DNA from 3 places in the Telluria sp. PB2R4 genome. Region 3 is predicted to be linked to each of the others. Evidence: predicted binding sites of a transcription regulator. Region 3 holds the regulator's gene; each other region holds the start of a gene.
The links. The regulator FNR, encoded in region 3, switches genes on or off when oxygen is low (the NO sensors DNR and NnrR bind a similar motif). The targets are predictions, from matches to a motif close to TTGATNNNNATCAA.
Positions count from the first base shown of each region.

Region 1: the regulator FNR is predicted to act here: its motif matches at 3,143-3,156, upstream of AC56LU_RS09725 (potassium channel family protein).
Region 2: the regulator FNR is predicted to act here: its motif matches at 3,062-3,075, upstream of AC56LU_RS23565 (universal stress protein).

Region 1 is NZ_JCASIC010000004.1:288,463-294,368, forward strand. Features, by position in the region: gene AC56LU_RS09695 (nuclear transport factor 2 family protein) at 1-96, shown strand, start outside; gene gluQRS (tRNA glutamyl-Q(34) synthetase GluQRS) at 242-1,165, shown strand; gene AC56LU_RS09705 (CHRD domain-containing protein) at 1,158-1,748, opposite strand; gene AC56LU_RS09710 (DUF421 domain-containing protein) at 1,902-2,366, opposite strand; gene AC56LU_RS09715 (oxidoreductase-like domain-containing protein) at 2,406-2,621, opposite strand; gene AC56LU_RS09720 (BlaI/MecI/CopY family transcriptional regulator) at 2,624-3,004, opposite strand; gene AC56LU_RS09725 (potassium channel family protein) at 3,247-3,573, shown strand; gene AC56LU_RS09730 (hypothetical protein) at 3,605-4,033, opposite strand; gene AC56LU_RS09735 (hypothetical protein) at 4,318-5,901, opposite strand.
Region 2 is NZ_JCASIC010000021.1:44,270-50,175, reverse strand. Features, by position in the region: gene AC56LU_RS23590 (YeeE/YedE family protein) at 1-32, opposite strand, end outside; gene AC56LU_RS23585 (YeeE/YedE family protein) at 46-477, opposite strand; gene AC56LU_RS23580 (metalloregulator ArsR/SmtB family transcription factor) at 474-806, opposite strand; gene AC56LU_RS23575 (protein tyrosine phosphatase family protein) at 901-1,260, shown strand; gene AC56LU_RS23570 (MBL fold metallo-hydrolase) at 1,351-2,100, shown strand; gene AC56LU_RS23565 (universal stress protein) at 2,130-2,981, opposite strand; gene AC56LU_RS23560 (helix-turn-helix domain-containing protein) at 3,157-3,918, opposite strand; gene AC56LU_RS23555 (hypothetical protein) at 4,146-4,502, opposite strand; gene AC56LU_RS23550 (universal stress protein) at 4,595-5,431, shown strand; gene AC56LU_RS23545 (NAD(P)-dependent alcohol dehydrogenase) at 5,472-5,906, shown strand, end outside.
Region 3 is NZ_JCASIC010000011.1:192,219-198,124, reverse strand. Features, by position in the region: gene AC56LU_RS18300 (hypothetical protein) at 60-521, shown strand; gene AC56LU_RS18295 (hypothetical protein) at 540-2,195, shown strand; gene fnr (fumarate/nitrate reduction transcriptional regulator Fnr) at 2,423-3,175, shown strand; gene AC56LU_RS18285 (metallophosphoesterase) at 3,282-4,127, opposite strand; gene AC56LU_RS18280 (VOC family protein) at 4,186-4,614, opposite strand; gene AC56LU_RS18275 (DUF885 domain-containing protein) at 4,738-5,906, opposite strand, start outside.

The DNA.
Region 1 (5,906 bases), on a different contig from region 3:
GCCAAGGGCTTCGAGATCGTGCACTACCAGCTGTCGATGGCGGTGCCGAACGAGGTGGCGGGGCAGGTCACCAAGCTGATCGCCGGGGAAAAGTAGGGTGGGCAGGGTAATTTCGGGCAGTGCCCGGAATTACAAATGCCCACGCGGTGATAGCTAACGCGTGAATGATCGCGCAGGCTGGGTCACCGTGATTTGAACGCGTGGGCGGAGTACCCGCCCACCCTACGGGTATCATTACCGGATGTCGCACGTAAATTCTCCCTACATCGGCCGCTTCGCCCCATCCCCGACCGGCCCGCTGCACGCCGGCTCGCTCGTGGCGGCCCTGGCCAGCTATCTCGACGCGCGCGCCCACCACGGCAGCTGGCTGGTGCGCATCGAAGACATCGACGAAGGCCGCAGCGTGCCCGGGGCAGCCGAAAGCATCCTGGCGCTGCTGGACGCGCTGGGCATGCATGCCGACGGCGAGATCGTCTGGCAGAGCCGGCGCAAGCACCTGTACGCCGCGGCGGCCGAGCGCATCGTCGAACATACCTACCCCTGCGGCTGCAACCGGCGCGAGATCGCCGATTCGCGCCTGGGCTTCGCGCCCGACGGCGCCGCCATCTATCCCGGCACCTGCCGCTACGGCCTGTCCGACGGACGCGGCATGCGCAGCCTGCGCCTGCGCGTGCCGGAGCCGGGCTACGATGTCGTAAGCTTCGTGGATCGTTTCGCGGGCGAGGTGACGCAGCGCCTGCATGCCGAGTCGGGCGACTTCGTCCTGAAGCGCGCCGACGGCTTCTGGGCCTACCAGCTGGCGGTGGTGGTGGATGACGCCGAGCAGGGCGTCACCGATGTGGTGCGCGGTGCCGATTTGCTCGACTCCACGCCGCGCCAGGTCTTCCTGCAGCGCGTGCTCGGGGTGCCGACGCCGCGCTACCTGCACGTGCCCGTGGTGCGCAACGAGAACGGCGAAAAACTGTCGAAGCAGACCGGCGCGCTGGCGGTGGCGCCGGGCGACGAAACCGCTGCGGTGGAAGCGCTGCTGCAGGCCGCGCGCTTCCTCGGCTTGCGGCTCGACCGGCCGGCATCGCTGCACGCCTTCTGGCAGGCGGCGATACCGGCCTGGAGCCGGTTGCTGGCCAGCCGCGAGGGGGCCGGACTTCCCCCGGACCTTACTTGACCATGCCGGGCCGGCGCCGTGCCATCAGCGCCAGTCCGGCCAGGCCAACACCCAGCATTCCCCAGGTCGCCGGTTCCGGAATCGGCGCGGCCACGACGAAGCCGCGGATCTCGCCGCCCGGGTACTGGGTGGTGTGGATGTTGATGTAGGCCTGGTTGGCGGCCATCGCCTCGAGCAGCCCCGTGGCCGCGGAGGCCGCGGTGCCGCCGAACGAGGCCAGGAAGGCCGGATCATAGATGGCGGCGTCGGTCGCGTCGAATGTATAGCGGTATTCGCCTGCCGTGACGCCGGTCGGGAATTCGACGAGCGGCACCGCAACCGGCGCGACGCCGGTGAAGGCCTCGGTGGTGCAGCAGTGGATGTGGGCCGCGGTCGTGCTGCCGACCAGGTCGCGGAAAGGCACCTCGGCCCGCAGCAGCGTTCCATCGACCTCCACGGTGGCGACGCTCGACCCGGGCGACCCATTGGGCGGCGACTCGGCCGGGCCGCTGGACACGGCGCGATAGATGTCGGCACCCTGGGCCGCGGGGGCGAGCGCCGCTGTTGCAGCAGCCAGCGCAAGCGCGGTCAGTACTTTTTTCATGGCAGTCCTCCTGATTAGGAAAGAATCCGGACAGCACACCCGGCGGGTGTGCTGCTGAAAAAAGTAACCCAACAAATTCTGCATGGCCCACACCGTACGAGGGATAAAAGTACCGTGGGTATAGGTGTAAAAGAAAGATAATGACGGACTGGCTTACTGCGGGTTGCGCAGGATGGTGATCTCGCCGTCGGCCTCCAGGAAAGCGCACTTCATTTCCGAGCGTGGGCAGTCGTGCTCGCGCAGGGATTCCTCGAGGTCGGATTGGGACAGCCGGCAGTTGCGCACGACCTTGTCGAAAAACACGCCATCGCGGCCGATCAGCACGGCGCTGCCGTCCACGATTTTTTCGAACCGCTGGCTGCGCGAACTGCCCAGGGCCACCAGGGAATTGATGGCGACCAGCGTGGCTGCCGCGATCAGCCCGCCCAGCAGGGAGTCGTCGCCGCCGCTCAGCGAACTCGATACCGCTTCCGACAGCAGCATGACGACCAGCAGGTCAAAGGGCGTGAACTGGCCCACCGTCCGCTTGCCGGACAGGCGCACCATGACCAGTAGCAGGAGATACACGGCAAGCCCGCGTACGACGAATTCCCACCAGGGAAGATCCAAGTCGAACATATCCCCTCCACATGGACAGAGCCGATGAGTTCATTCTAATCAAAACGGCAAGCTTTCGGATTCAAGCGTGCCCTGCAGGACAGCGCAATGCGGAGGCGGCGGCATTGGAGGGTGGGCGGCTTCCCATGCGGCCAGTTCGCGCTCGTAGCGTTCGAGCGCTTCTTCGTACAGGTCGAACACGCAGGGCGTGCAGCCGCTGCGGCAGCAGTCTTCCAGGTCCGGCTGCACGGGCGGGACAGGACGCGCAAGCGGCATGTTCAATCGTCCCGGCTCAGGATCCGCTGGATTTCCTCGCGTTCCTTCTTGCTGACGTGGCCGCGCAGCGCGGCCAGCACCAGTTCCTTGCCGGAACCGGAGAAAGCCTTGTGGATCAAATCCTTGATGAGGCCGGCCTGGTGGGTGTCCTGCGGCTGGGCTGGCGCGTACACGTGGGCGCGTGCGCTTTCGTCGCGGGTGAGCAGGCCTTTCGCATGCATCATCTGCAGCAGGCGCAGCACGTTGGCATAGGGCATGTCGGGGCGCGTCTCGACCGCCGCCGCGTGCACCTGGCGTGCGGTGGCGGGGCCGAGCTGCCACAGCAGGCGCAGCATTTCCAGTTCGGATGGGGTCGGCTTGGCGGGAACGTCGGGTGTGCTCATGGACCTAGAATAAATGATCTAGATGGCGGAGTCGAGCCGTATCTTGCGCTGGCAGCCCGCAACTGGAACACGGCTCAGTGCACTGCGCACCCGTACACGCTGGTCGCAAGCCAACATCCGACTCACGCGATTGGGGGCCTGACGAGCATCAAGCCCCCGACGGTGCGCCCTCGGACAGGCGCATCCATCGCGGTAGACTTCACCGTTCGAGACAAGCCCGAGGCGGCCAGCCGAGAGAGCACATGCGTCGACACAGTGAGCAACGACGTTTCTTGCAAGGCCTGTTCGCTGGCCTGCGGGTGGTATGGCCCATCCTGTCGGGCCTGCTCATCATGATCGTCGGCCTCGGCACCATCGCCGGCCTGCGCGAAGGCTGGTCACTCCAGGATTCAATTTATTTCTCCTTCGTCACCGGACTGACCATCGGTTATGGCGACTTCGCGCCCAAGACACTGCTCGCACGCGTGCTCGCCATCCTGATCGGTGTGTGTGGTGTCACCCTGACCGCGATTGTCGCCGCCATCGCTGTCAAGGCATTGACCGGCGCGGTGGGCGGAAGCGGGGAGTGACAGCGTCGGCATCGCCGCAAGCGCAGCTGCGCTAATCGTGGATCCGATACTCGCGCAGCTGGAACACCGGCTTGCCGTCCTCGCGCTCGCAGACGCCGGTCATGGTCTCGCCCTTGCCCGGAATATAGGTGATGCGGGCGCCGTCCGGCTTGCCGGCGCAGGCGGCGTGGGCCGCGGCCGGCACTTCCGGGATCGGCGGCGGGGCCGGTGGCGCCGGTGGCGCCGGTGGTGCGGGCGGCGCCGGTGGAGCGTCGTAGGAGACGCCGTCGGCGGACAGGTGCGGCGGCGGTGCCGGCGGGGCAGGCGGCGCCGGCGGCGTGGGCGGAACGGGAGGCGGCGGACATTTGCCCTTCACCGTCGATTCGCATTTGTAGCGGACCTGGACGCCGGCCTCGGCGTTGCCGGCGGCAAAACCCAGCAGGGCGATGGCCGCGCACAGGCCCGTGTTCTTGATGTTCATGATGGTCTCCTTTGGCTGCGGCCCGCGCCGTTCGGCGGGCCATGGAGATAGGTTGCAGGCCAAATGTGGAGAAATGATGGAGGGCCCGCCCTGCAGCGCGCAGCGTCATGGCGATCGGAGCATGTTCAGCGCCCGGATCCACCGTCAAGTCCGGCTTGCCCCCGACGCGCTCCCAGCCGGGGCCGGTCGTCCTGCATGGCCATGTGAACAAGACGAGAATGCGCGGCCGGCTAGCTAATCAGCCCCAGCCGTCTGCGGCGGTGGGTGTCGGACAGTTCGTTTGTTTACCGGGCCCCGGCAGCGTCTGTGGGGAGCCCCGGCCCGTCGGATTCCCTGATCAACCTCGCCACGACTTGGACCGTGCCGCGCCCGGTCGAGTCGGTGACGCGGGCGACCATGTTGTAGTCGCCTTCCGCGGTGAACGTATGGGTGGCGCTCACTTCGCCGCGGCCACGGTACTCGCGCACGGCGGCTGGCTGCGGGCCCCTGCCGTCGCCCCAGTCGATGGTAGCGTGGTGGGTGTCGCCAGGATTGCGGTCGCGGAAGGATAGCCTGAGCGTCACCGGTTGGTTGAGCTCCGTCGGGGATAGCTGGATTGGCCCGAGCACCGGCGCATCGCCGCCCCTGCCACGCGCACCCAGCAGTACCAGGCCGGCACTGGAGTTGGCGAGGATGTTGCCGTTGGGCGCGATCGCCAGCGCTTCGCCGACAACGAGGCCGGAAGGCGGGTCGAGCAGGAGGGTGTTGAGGTCGACTGCGCCGCCCGGCCGCGACCAGCGGTAGGCCACCCCCGGGTCGGTCGCACTGCGCCGCGCCATGCCGACCACGATGCCGCTTTCGTTGATGTCGGTGGCCTCGGATGCGAACAGTGGGCGGGGGTGCAGGTTGACCAGTCCCCGTGCCCGGGAAAAATAGTAGGCGTGGGTCTCGCCGTTGGGGCGCTGGAAGCGCCCGACCTGTTCGCCGGCCTCGTTCAACTTGCTGAGAACGGTATTCGGCCCGACCCGCACCGTGCCCCTTCCAGGACTCCACAGGAAGGCCTGGAAATTGCCGGTCGCCGGGTCGAGCGTACCGGCGATCTCGCCGCGGTTGTTGATGTAGCGGGGCGCGGCGCCGGCCGCGCCGAAGGTGCCGAGGTCCAGCGGCCGGCCGGCCTGATCCCAGCGCAGTCCGCGGATAGCGCCGTTGGCGGCGACGCCGTAGCCGACGCTGACATTGCTGTCGTTGATGTCGGGTGCGGACACCTCGCCGAAGCCTGCCGGGCCGTAAAGAGGAAGCACGCGGTTGCCCGCCGTCCAGCGTACTCCCCGGTAATTCCCGCCCTCCGGCGAGGTGGAGGAGTTCCCGACGATCTCGCCGCGCTTGTTGATGGCGCCGATATAAATATCGGCGTCGGCGATGTAGGGAACAGGCAGGATGACCGGAGGGCGCCCGGCCGTCCAGCGCAGTACCCGGAATGCGTCGGAGAGGGGGTGTGCGGGGTCGAGGTAACGCACCTGCATGGCAAGTTCGCCCCGGTCGTTGAGCCCGCCGAGCACCGACACCGTCGCGGCCGGCGGCACAGGATCGATGACGCGCTCGCCGTCGAAGAAGCCGACATGCAGCCCGTAGTCGAGTCCGACGTAGTCGAAGGCGGCCTGGCCGCGCGCATTGAAGCGTGACGTGGACGCCCGGAACGGCACCAGGTTGACGATGCCGTAGACGTCGCGGCCGCCAGGGCCGCCGCCCGTACGTGCGTCTTGTGTGGGTGCGGCGTTTGCCGTATCGGCCACTGCTCCGCTGTCGGTTTGGCTGTACACGGACATTGCCGCTGTCAGCAGCAGCAAGCCGATGCCCGTGGAAGTCCGTCCTGGCGTAAAGCGTCGCATCTTCG
Region 2 (5,906 bases), on a different contig from region 3:
AGTCCCACAATCAGTGCCATCAGGATGTTCATATCGATGTCCTTGTCAAGCGAAGAGGTGACGCATCACGAAAACGGTGGCGAAGCCAGCGAGCATGAATGCCGCAGTGGCGGCCAGGGAGCGCGGCGATCGCCGTGACAGGCCACATACGCCATGCCCGCTGGTACAGCCGGCGCCATAACGGGTGCCCAGGCCCACCAGCAGTCCGGCGACGATCAAGGTCCCATCGTCGGCGGCAATGGTGGCAGTGGGGAGCGCCGCGAACATGGCGTAGGCGAGCGGGGCGCCAACCAGCCCCAGCAGGAATGCCAGGCGCCAGGCGATGTCGCCGCGGGCAGGGCGCAACAGGCCGCCAAGAATGCCGCTGATGCCGGCGATTCGGCCGTTGAACAGCACGAATGCAGCCGCGGCGGTGCCGATGATCAGTCCGCCTGCGAGCGAGGTCCAGGGTGTGAAGTTGATCCAGTCGATATTCATGTGCTGACTCCTTGGGTGGGCAGGCAGAACTGCTGGTACAGGACCTGCATGACCGCCAGCGCTTCATTGCTGTCGATGCGGTAGAAGATCTGTTTCCCCTCGCGGCGCGTACTGACCAGCTTTTCCTCGCGCAGTACGCCGAGTTGCTGGGACAGCGTCGGCTGGGCGATCCCCAGCAAGGCCTCCAGGTCGCTGACGCAATATTCATCTTGGGTCAGCTGGCACAGCAGCATCAGCCGGTCCGGGTTGCCCAGTACCTTGAGCAGTGCGCACGCCTGTCCCGCTGCAGCCCGCATGTCGTGCAAATTGAGTTGTTGTGTGTCCGGCATGGTCCACCTTTCTAATCTATTGGAATACATTATATCGACAGACAATCTATTTTTCAATATACTGTTGTTTTTAATCGATGCACAGGAGAACAGCGTGAGCATTCGTTACCTCAGCAAGAACTATGCGGTGGGACCACAGATCAGTCCGGCAGATGTCGCCCAGTTGAAGGAGCAGGGATTCGCAACATTGGTCTGCAATCGACCCGACGGCGAGGGCAGTAACCAGACAGCGTTCAAGGAGATCGCCGCCGAAGCGCACAGGCACGGAATCCAGGCGCTGCATCTCCCGGTGATACCGGGCAAGATCACGCCCGCTGACCGCGACGCCTTTGCCGCGCTGTACGCAGCGGCGCCCAAGCCCGTGTTCGGATTCTGCCGCACCGGCATGCGCGCCGAGACACTCTGGAGCGATACGCGGGATCGCTTGCAAGACGATGCAGGGCCTGCCGGCTAGACCTTTTGATGAGGGCAACGCGCGCCGGAAACCTCGGCGGCGACGTATACTGCGCTCACGAACACGCCCGTCTTCCAGAGGAGAAGCCGCATGGTTTTCCGCCAGCTTTTCGAGCCTTTGTCCAGCACCTACACCTATCTGATCGGCTGTCCGGAAACCGGGCAAGCGGTATTGATCGACCCGGTCATCGTCACGCTTGATCGTGACTTGGAAGAGGTCCGGCGGCTCGGATTGACGCTTGCATACAGCATCGATACGCACGTCCACGCCGATCACATCACGGCTGCCCTGGAACTGAAGAAAAAGGTGGGGAGCGCGATTGCTGCGCCCGCAGCCGAACGCGTTTCCTGTGCCGACGTTCAATTGGAGGAGGGGAGGCCATTCAGCGTGGGGGCGATGGACTTCCAGCCGCTTCACACGCCGGGCCATACGGCGGGCCATTTCGCCTACGTGCTGGGAGATCGCGTGTTCACGGGTGACGCATTACTGATTGAGGGGTGCGGGCGAACCGACTTCCAGCAGGGCGACGCGGATGCGCTGTATCACAGCGTGCGGGGCAAGCTGTTTACGCTGCCCGATGACACCCTGGTCTACCCCGCCCATGACTATCAGGACCGGTGGGTATCCTCCGTCATGCAGGAGAAAAAGCGCAATCCTCGTCTTGGGGGCGAGCGCACTGTCGAGGAGTTCCGGGAAATCATGGCTGGCCTCAATCTGCCATATCCCAAGTTCATCGACTATGCGGTACCGGGCAACCAGCAATGCGGGGTGTGCCCGGCTGACTTGCCTGCGAACCTGGGCAAATATTGCCGGCAGATGACCGAGAGTCCCCAGGGATAGATTGTGTCCGCGGGCGCGTGCCGCATGACTCAGTGCGCGACAAGCAGCGGAATCGCAGTGCGTTCCAGCAGCTCGCGCGTGACGCCCCCGAGCACCCATTCGCGGTAGCGGGTGTGTCCAAAGGCACCCGTCACGAGCAGGCCGGCGCCGCTATCGCGGGCCATTGCCATCAACGCCTCGCCTTCGCTCGAGGCAGTGCGCTCGAGGAGCACCTCGACACGTACGCCGTGTCGCGCCAGATAGAGCGCCATGTCGGCGCCGGGCTGCTCGCCGTGCAGCCCGGAGTGCTGGTCGGGATTGATCACGGCAAGCTGGACATTCGACGCCCGCTGCAGCAAGGGCAGCGCAGCGGAGATGGCGCGCAGGGCCTGCTTGCCGCCATCCCAGCCGACCACCGCGGTGCCCGGGATCACGCCGTTGGCATAGCCAGGAGGCACGACCAATACAGGACGGGCGCCGTGCAGTGCGACGTACTCAGGCAGGTGCGCGACGCGTCCGGGCGTGGCGGGTACGGTAATGCCGGCCTGGTCCTGGCCAAGCACGACCAGGTCGGCGTAGCGCGATTCCAGCAGCAGGGCATAAGCAGTGTCGTCGTCGGTTGCGCGCCCCTCGAACGATTCGAGCCCAAGGCGGACGGCTTCGCGCCTGAACACAAGGAGCCGCTCCTCGGCGGCATCGCGCAGGGCCTGGAAGTCGGATGCGGGGAGGGGGACCGGTGCACCGAAGGAAGCGGTCAGCACAGCATAGTCGAGCCAGCTAATGCCGGTCGCAGTCACGCCGACCAGGTGGGCGCCGTGGTCGTTTGCAAGCAGTGCGGCAGCGCGCAGGCGGCTGTCCTGTCCTGCTGCGCCATCGATATGCACGACAATCGTTTTATACATGTCAACTCCCTCAAGGAATCACTCGGCGCGCAAGGGCTGGAAATTGACATAACAATATCCGCTTGCTCTCCAAGGTGGCTTTGACGCAAATCAAAATAGCATCAGATGAATGTGGTAATGCCCGTCCATCAGCTGTGCTGTGGGACCGGACCGAGCTGCCGCCGCGCCATCCCCTTCATTGAGCGACCAGCGGTTTGTCGGCTGAAGCCGTCAACAGCGCTCGCAAGCGGCCGCGGTCGAGCAGCTCGATTTCGCGCTTGTCGAGGGCGATCCACCCCGCGTCGCGAAAGCGCCCAAGCAGGCGGCTGATGCTCTCGATCGTCAATCCGAGATAGTCGCCGATGTCGGCGCGCGACATGCGGAGAATGAAGCGGCGCCCCGAAAAACCGCGCTCGGCATACCGCGCGGACAAGTCCAGCAGCAGGCTGGCGAGACGCTCTGCCCCATTCATGTTCGCATACAGGATGAGCGATTGTTCGCGCGCGATCTCGTGGCTCAGCGCGCAGTGGAAGCGGTGCATGAGGGATGGCGAATCGTGCATTGCTTGCTGGAACCTTGCGTAGGGGATCTCACAGACTTCGCTGTCGTCCAGCGCCACAGTGGTGCAGGCGTGACGTCCCGTGTGAATCGCATCGAGGCCCATCAGGTCACCTGCCATATAGAACGCGGTCACGTGCGGGAGCCCATGATGGTCGGGACGCGACGATTTCAGGTGGCCGAAACGGACCGTGTAGATCATGGCGAAGGACTGGTCTGTGCGGTACAGGATGTCGTCGCGCTGGAGGCGCCGCCGGTAACCGATCAGGCCGCCAAGAAGCGAGAGATCCTGAGCGCTGGCGCCCGAAGGTCGGCACAAGTCGCGGGCAACGCAGCGGGGGCAGCCTGTCAGTATTGGAACCGGCACATGGATACCGTGTTGGAGCGACAACGCGTTCATACGTCCTCCCTGGCCTGTGGAAGGCCGCTTGGATAGTATCCGGCAAGCGCGCGGATTGGGCAAGGATGCCGAACGAAATTGAGCCGCGCGAACGCGCACGTGCAGGCCGGTTCGTTCGGGTGTGGAGGGCGTTAGCTCGGATCAATTTGATTTTAGTCAAACGCAATGGATAAGCATGCGCACAAACTTCGAGTAATGTTAAAGAGGGCGACTCGATGACTTCGTTTCTACTGCGCAAGCAGCATCCACACGCCACGATCCGGGCAATGGCGCATGCGCGTCAGCGCTTGCTCGTCCATGTCAACAAGGTCGCGGACGTATCGGACGAATGTTTTTGCCACGCCTTCGTTGGCCTGATTGCCGCTGTCGAAAGTGCTTTCTGCCAGGAGGAAATTCTCATGGAGGCAGCAGCGTATCCGGGCCTGCACGAACAGCGGCAGGACAACGCGCTGCTCCTGCAGGCCCTGCATCGCGCTGCGGTACAAGTGGAGGCCGGGGATATTGCGCTGGGACGCGAGGTGACGGCGGCATTGCCGGGCCTGTTGTCCTTGCATCGCTTGAGTGCGCTCCGCTTGCTCCGCCATGACGTGCGCGGCCAACGGGCGGGAGTGGTCCTCCGCAATGGCCGTCTCAGGATATACACGGGCTCCCGGCGCCGGACAGGGGAGGTTGCACGATGAGCTACCGGACCGTTCTGGTACATGCGGACCTGTCGCGCCATGCGCCGAAGCGCATTCGGGTCGCCTCGCAACTCGCCCGCGTGCACGACGCGCACCTGATCGGTGTCGCCGTCACGGGGGTGTCGCGCGAGGTCTTCCCGCACGGCTATCAGGCCGCGCCAGGCAGTCTGGAGGCCAGCTACTTCGATCCTCTCAGGGACAGCGCGGCGCGGGCGCTCGAACAGTTCGGCAGGATCGCGGAGGAAACAGGGGTCTCGCACGAGGCACGCCTGGTCTGGGACCTGGCCAGCGACGCGCTGGCCCGGCTGGCGCGGTTCAGCGACCTGGTGGTAGTGAGCCAGGACGATCCGAGCGAAGCGCTGGCTGAGACGATTGGGCGGATACCCGAATACGTCGCCTTCACCAGTGCCCGTCCGGTCCTGGTGGTGCCATGCGCGCCAGTCGCAGCGGATGCGCCCCAGCATATTCTCGTCGCGTGGAACGGCAGCAAGGAAGCCTCATCTGCGCTCCAGGCCGCGATCCCGCTGCTGCAGCGCGCGGCGCGTGTCAGCATCGTCTCGTTCCATTCGCCGGATGATGCCGATGTGCAGGAACTGCACTGCCGGGCGGACCTCGCCGCTTTTCTTGCCCGTCACCAGGTACGCGCGGAAATCCTGTTCTTCCACCGCCACGTCGATGGCGGACGCGCCCTGCTCGCCATGCTTGGGCAGGAGGGATACGACCTTCTTGTGATGGGCTGCTACGGCCATTCACAGTTCCGTGAATTGATACTCGGTGGCGTTACCAGGACGATCTTGCAAGACGCTACCGTACCCGTATTCATGGCCCGCTGATGTGGCCCGCGGGTCTGTCCGAGGTTCTCCAGGGGGTGACATGACAATGATGACTGCAGCAGTGTTCACCGGCCCGGGCCGCATCGCGCTCGACCGTAAACCAGTGCCGGTAGCCGGTCCCGGCGAAGCGATCGTCAAGGTGACGATGACCACGATCTGCGGGACGGATGTCCATATCCTCAGGGGAGAGTATCCGGTCGTTCCAGGCCTGACCATCGGGCACGAGCCGGTCGGCGTCGTCTCCGAACTCGGCCCGGGCGTGCAAGGAGTCGAATTGGGGCAGCGTGTCATCGTGGGTGCGATCACGCCCTGCGGCCAATGCCACGCGTGCCTGGACGCGCATCAGTCCCAGTGCGGAGGCCAGGCCATGGGTGGATGGCGTCTCGGGAACACAATCGACGGTTGCCAGGCCGAGTATGTACGGGTGCCGTTCGCGATGGCCAACCTGGCCCCGATTCCGGATGGCCTGAGTGAC
Region 3 (5,906 bases):
CCCCCTTGCGGCGCGGCAGGCTGGGCCAATCACCGATCGTCGATGTGAAAGGAAATGTCATGTCAAACAATCAGGTCAACCAGGCAGCCACGCGGATTGCCGCGGGCGCCAGGGAAGCGGACGGCTTCATCGCTTCCTCGGCCATGCCGACCAGCTTCGCCGAGATCCGGCAGGACGCCGACCTCGGCGCGGTCCGGCAGTTGTTCGGGCCCGCCGCCGCCAGCGCCGAACCGCAACCCGAGCTGAGCGGAACCGGTTTCACCTACCGCCACGACTGGGGTGCGCGCCGCGGGCAGTGGGTGCTGCGCCTCAACTGGAACGTGATCCAGCCCCCGTCGCGGGTCCTGGTGGCGATCGGCGAAGGCGTCCCGGGCGGACCGAATGCCGGCAAGTTCATCGGCTCGGCCCGCTACACCCTGCACAACGTCGCCTCACGCTGGAACGGCGTCGACATCTGGGTCAACATCGAGTGGAGCTCGGATATCTCGCTCTACGCCGACTACCTGATCATCAATCCCTGAGCATCCGAGGAGAACACCATGTCACCAAACGATCGTCTTGACCGGAACGCCGCGCTGACCCTGGCCCGCCAGGACCCGGCGGAGCGCGCGGATTCCTCGGACACCAAGGGCCCCTGGGCCATTGCCGAAGCCACCGTCGGCAAGGACGGGCTGCAGCCCGCCCTGCAAGGAACCGGCTTCACTTACCGCCACGACTGGGGAGCGCGCCGCGGCCAATGGATCCTGCGGCTCAACTGGGATGTCATCCAGCCCGGCTCGCAGGTGTTCGTGGCGGTGGGCGAAGGCGTGCCGGGCGGACCGAACGCCGGCAAGTTCATCGGCGCAGCCCGCTACACCCTGCACAACGTCGCCTCGCGCTGGAACGGCGTCGACATCTGGGTCAACATCGAGTGGAGCGCGGACATCTCGCTCTACGTCGACTACCTGATCGTCAACCCGCCCGTGGCGCCACCCGGCCTGCGCACGGTGTCGGTCGCGGTGCACCGCCACAGCAGCGTGGCCCTGAGCGAGGCCGAGGCCGACCGGATCCTGGCCGACATGGGCACGATCCTGCAGAACGACGACACCGGGCCGGATGTCGCCACCCCGGTCCGCTTCGTGCGCAACGGCGCGGTACGGCTGCTCCCAAGCAACGTCCCCGGCACGATCCAGACGGCGGCCGACCTGACGGCGCTGCTGAACGCGGGCAGCGGGGTCAAGGTCGTGCAGGCGATCCGCTGGTGCGGCGGCCCCGGCGACAGCATCATCGGCTGCGCCCCGGTCGGCAGCACCATCGTCAACGTGGCGGCGGTGCGCTTCACCGCCAACCAGGAAGGCTTGATCTGGGTGCACGAGTACGGCCACAACTGCGGCCTCGGCCATCGAACCGACGACCTGCGCGCGGTCATGTACCCGTCGGTCGGCACCGACCACGACGTGGTCAACGCCGGGGAGTCGGCGGCCTTCCTGGCCGGCCCGCTCGCCATCACCGGCGAGGTGATGCCCGCCGGCGGCTGCTCCTGCGGCGTGGGCGGCATCCCGCTGCCTGCCGACGTGCGCGACTTCGTCTCCCAGCACTGGGTCGAAGGCGTGCCCGACGAGCTGGCCTCGCAGTACACGGAGAAGGACGCCCGCCTGCTGCTCGACTGGCTGGTGAACGAGCCCGGGAAGCACGAGGAGTTCCTGGTGCAGGTCGTGGCCACCCTCGGCTACATCGGCAGCGCGATCGCGGTCCAGCCGCTGATCGACTTCGTCGAGAAGCCGCTTGCCGGCCGTGCGGTGTTCAATGCCAAGAACACCGCGCTGCTGCGCCTGGGCGACCTGGCCAACCAGTCGGGCAGCCAGGCCGCGCTGGACTTCCTGGCAAAGGTGGCGGGCGACAGGGACGTGGCGCGTGCGCTGGCGGCGCCCCAGGCCCCCGCCGAGGCAGCCATGGCGGCCAACGCCGGCCAGGGCGTGGTGGCGCCAGGCCTCGACACCCTGGCAGCCGAGCTGGCGGTGTCGGCCACCTTCGGCCTGGCGCTGGCCGGCACGGCGCAGTCGCTGCAGGCCGTCGAGGCCCTGAAGGCGGATGGTGACGCGTTCGCGACCGTGAAGGCGGCGGCGCTGGAGGCGGCGCAGATCGCCGCGACCGTGCAGGCCAAGGGCCGGCAGGAGTACTACCGGAAGAAGGCGGAACACCGGCATCACCTGTAACCGCCCTGTGTTGGGTGGACGGCGATGCCGCCCACGCGTTCAGATCGTCCTGGAATGGATGTAGCGTCTATTCACGGGAATATTGAACGCGTGGGCGTACGTAATTCCGGGCATTGCCCGCAATTACCCCGCCCACCCTACTTATCTCTGGGAAATGAACGCCGCGGACCCGGCCTGTGTCTATAATGGCTGCGTCCGCATTTTCTTCTCACGCCATGAACCAACCCATGTCGCTCCCTGGCACAGCGCCGGTCAGCATCCAGGCCCTCAAGACCAGCTGCGGCGCCTGCAGCATGCACCAGCTGTGCCTGCCGATGGGGCTGGAAGACGCCGACATCAACCGCCTCGACCAAATCATCGGACGGCGCCGCCGCCTCGCACGCGACGAGCGCCTGTATGCGATGGGCGAACCCTTCCGCAACCTGTACGCGGTGCGCTTCGGCCATTTCAAGACCTACCAGGTGAACGCCGCCGGCGAAGCCCAGATCACCGGTTTCCAGATGGCCGGCGAACTGCTGGGCATGGACGCGATCAGCGGCACCCACCACTGCGACGCCGTGGCGCTCGAGGACAGCGAAGTCTGCGAGATTCCGTTCTCGCGCCTGGAAGAGCTGTTCGGCCAGGTCCCGGCCCTGCTGCGCCACTTCCACCGCATCATGAGCCAGGAAATCACGCGCGAACAGAACGTAATGCTTCTGCTCGGCAATATGCGGGCGGAGCAGCGTTTCGCCGTCTTCCTGGTGAACCTGTCGGCGCGCTACGCGGCGCGCGGCTACTCGCCGAACAGCTTCCAGCTGCGCATGTCGCGCGAGGACATCGGCAACTACCTCGGACTCACCATCGAAAGCATCAGCCGCCTGCTGTCGCGCTTCAAGAAACAGGGCTGGCTGCAGGTCGACAAGCGCGAAGTCACCCTGCTCGACCCGGTCAAGCTCAAGGCGCTGGCTGCCGGCACCGACGTTTGCAGCCCGATGGGCTGAACCTGGGGCGTCGCCAGGACGGCTCGTCGCGCTCCGTGCCGCCGTCCTGGCGTCGGGACTGCTGCGGGCGGACGTATTTTCCGGCGCCGGCGCCCACCGTGCGTGCTCAGATCTCGATCACCAGCTCCGGACGGAAGGCCTCCTGCTCGCCCTTGCTCAGGTAACCGAGCGGATTGGCCACCACGCGGCAGGACCAGGGCCGGCCCGCTTCGACGCCGCTGGTGATGTAGTCGTTCGCGCAGTGCAGGTGGCCGTGGATCCACAGGTCGGCCTGGGGAAACAGCGCGTCGAGCGCATTGCAGAAGCCCGCCGTGCCGGGGGTCAGGCCATAGCGCGGGTCGGCGCTGAGCAGGCTGGGGGCGAAGTGGGTCACCACCACCGTGCGGCCCTCGAAAGGCGCCGCCAGCGCGCCGCGCAGCCACGCCTGGCAGTCCAGCGACATCGCGCGGATGCCCTCGGCCAGCACCTTTTCGCCGTTCTTCAGGGTCGTGTTCTTCGACAGGTAGTAGTTGGCCGCGCGGAAGGCCTTGTCGCGGCGCTGCAGCTGCTTGGTCAGGTCCTGCTCCTGCAGCGCCAGCGCGTCGAAATCGCTCCACAGGGTAGTGCCGATGAAGCGCACCGCTCCGATCATCAAGGTCTCGCGGTCCAGCCATTCGATGCCGAGGCGTGCGCAGGTGGCGCGCAGGCGCGCGTAGGCCTCCTCGAATTCGAGGCCGTCGAATTCGTGGTTGCCGGGGATGTAGAGCACCCGCGCTTGCGAAGCGCCGGGCCGCAGCGGAGAGGACCTCGGCGAAAAACGCCCGAGGCCGAAATCGGTATCCGTCAGGCGCGAGCCGGACTGGTAGGAACCGATGTCGCCCGCCAGGATGATCACGTCGGTATCGGCGCGGATCTGCGGAATGAAGCCCGCGTAACGTTCGAGATGGAGGTCGGAGAAAAGCTGGATGCGCATGGTCGGCGCAGTATAGCGGCTTTTTCGCCGCGCCCTGCGCCGGCGACTGCAGCGGCCGTCAGAAGCTGATGCGCACGTACGGCGCGCTCTGCTTCGCCTCGCCGTGGTAGACCGCTTCGATATTATTCCCGTCCGGGTCGAGCACGAAGGCGCCGTAATAGCCCGGGTGGTAGGCGCGCTCGCCCGGCCGGCCGTTGTCCCTGCCGCCGGCGGCCAGCGCCGCAAAGTAGAAGGCATTGACCATCTTGCGGTCGCGTGCCTGGAAGGCCAGGTGGTGGCGTCCCGTCAGCACGCCTTGCGCGGCTTGGCTGGCGCGGCTGGAGACGAACAGTTCGTCGGCCCAGAAGTAATCGTCGCCGGCGCCGCCGAGCGGAATGCCCAGCGCCTCGAACACGGCGCCGTAGAACCTGCGGGAGGCAGGCAGGTCGCGCACCACCAATTGAATGTGGTCGATGAGCCGCCCGCGGTAGATTTCTTGTGTTTCCATGCTGTGCTCCTGTGGAAGAAGGTCATGAAATACAGCTGCGCGCGAGCAGTGTAGGAGCAAATGCGCCCCCGGGCAACCGGCGCGGCGGCATCGCGATGCAAATCGATGCCGCCGTCCTGAGGCTCAGGCCTGCTTCAGCTTCGCGATCCAGCCATCCACCAGCTCGCCCAGCACGTCGAGCGGCACCGAGCCCGCGCCCAGCACCAGGTCGTGGAAGCCGGCGAGCGAGAACTTGTCCCCCAATTCCTTCCTGGCCTTCTCGCGCAGCTCGATCATCCGCAGCATGCCGATCATGTAGGCGTTGGCCTGGCCCGGCCAGGCGACGTAGCGCTCGACTTCCTGCGCGCCGATGCCGTAGTCGATCGCCTGCTGGCGGGTCCAGCCTTTCGAATGCAGGCCGGTATCGACCACCAGGCGGCGGGCACGGAACAGTTCCGAACCGAGTGCCCCCAGCAGGCCGGGCACGTCGCCCTCGTACCAGCCCTGCTCCACCGCCAGGCGCTCGGTGTACAGCGCCCAGCCTTCGGAGTGGGCGCTGCCGCCGCTGAAGATGCGCTGGCTGCGGTATTTCGGAATGCCGGTCAGCTCCTGCTGGATCGCCAGCTGGAAGTGGTGGCCCGGCACCGCCTCGTGGTAAGCGAGGCTGCGCATGCGGATCATGTCGAAGCTCGGGCCGCGCAGCGGCACCCAGAAGATCCCCGGGCGGGTGCCGTCCGGCGCCGGCAGCGAATAGTGCGCGGCGGCCGAGGGTTCGGTCAGCGGCGGCTCGCGGCGCACTTCGACCGGGGCGCGCGGCTTCAGGTTGAACAGCGGCGCGCTCCTGCGCTCGGCGTCCTTCACCATCTCGACGTAGCTGGCGATGATCGCCGGGCGCGGGTCGCCCTCGCCTTTCGGCTGGAAGCGCGCATCGAGCTGCTTCATGCGGGCTTCGATACCGCCCTCGGCAAGGCCCAGCGATGCTAGGAGCCGGTCCATCTCGCCTTCGATGCGCGCGACTTCGCGCAGGCCGATCTCGTGGATCTCGTTCGGGGTGAGCTTGGTGCTGGTGAAGTTCTCGACCGCGCGCGCATAGGCCGCGCTGCCGTTCGGCAGGCGCGAGATGCCGGCCACGTCGCCGGTGCGCGGGTGGATGTCGGCCATGAAGGCCTGCACCCGCTGGTAGGCCGGCTTGATGCGCTCCTCGACGATGCGGGCGGCGCGCGCCAGCGCGGCCTTGCGCGCGTCCGGCGTGAGGCCTGCCATCTTCTCGGTGCGCTGGGCCAGCGAGGTGACCAGCACGTTCTCGCTCGGCG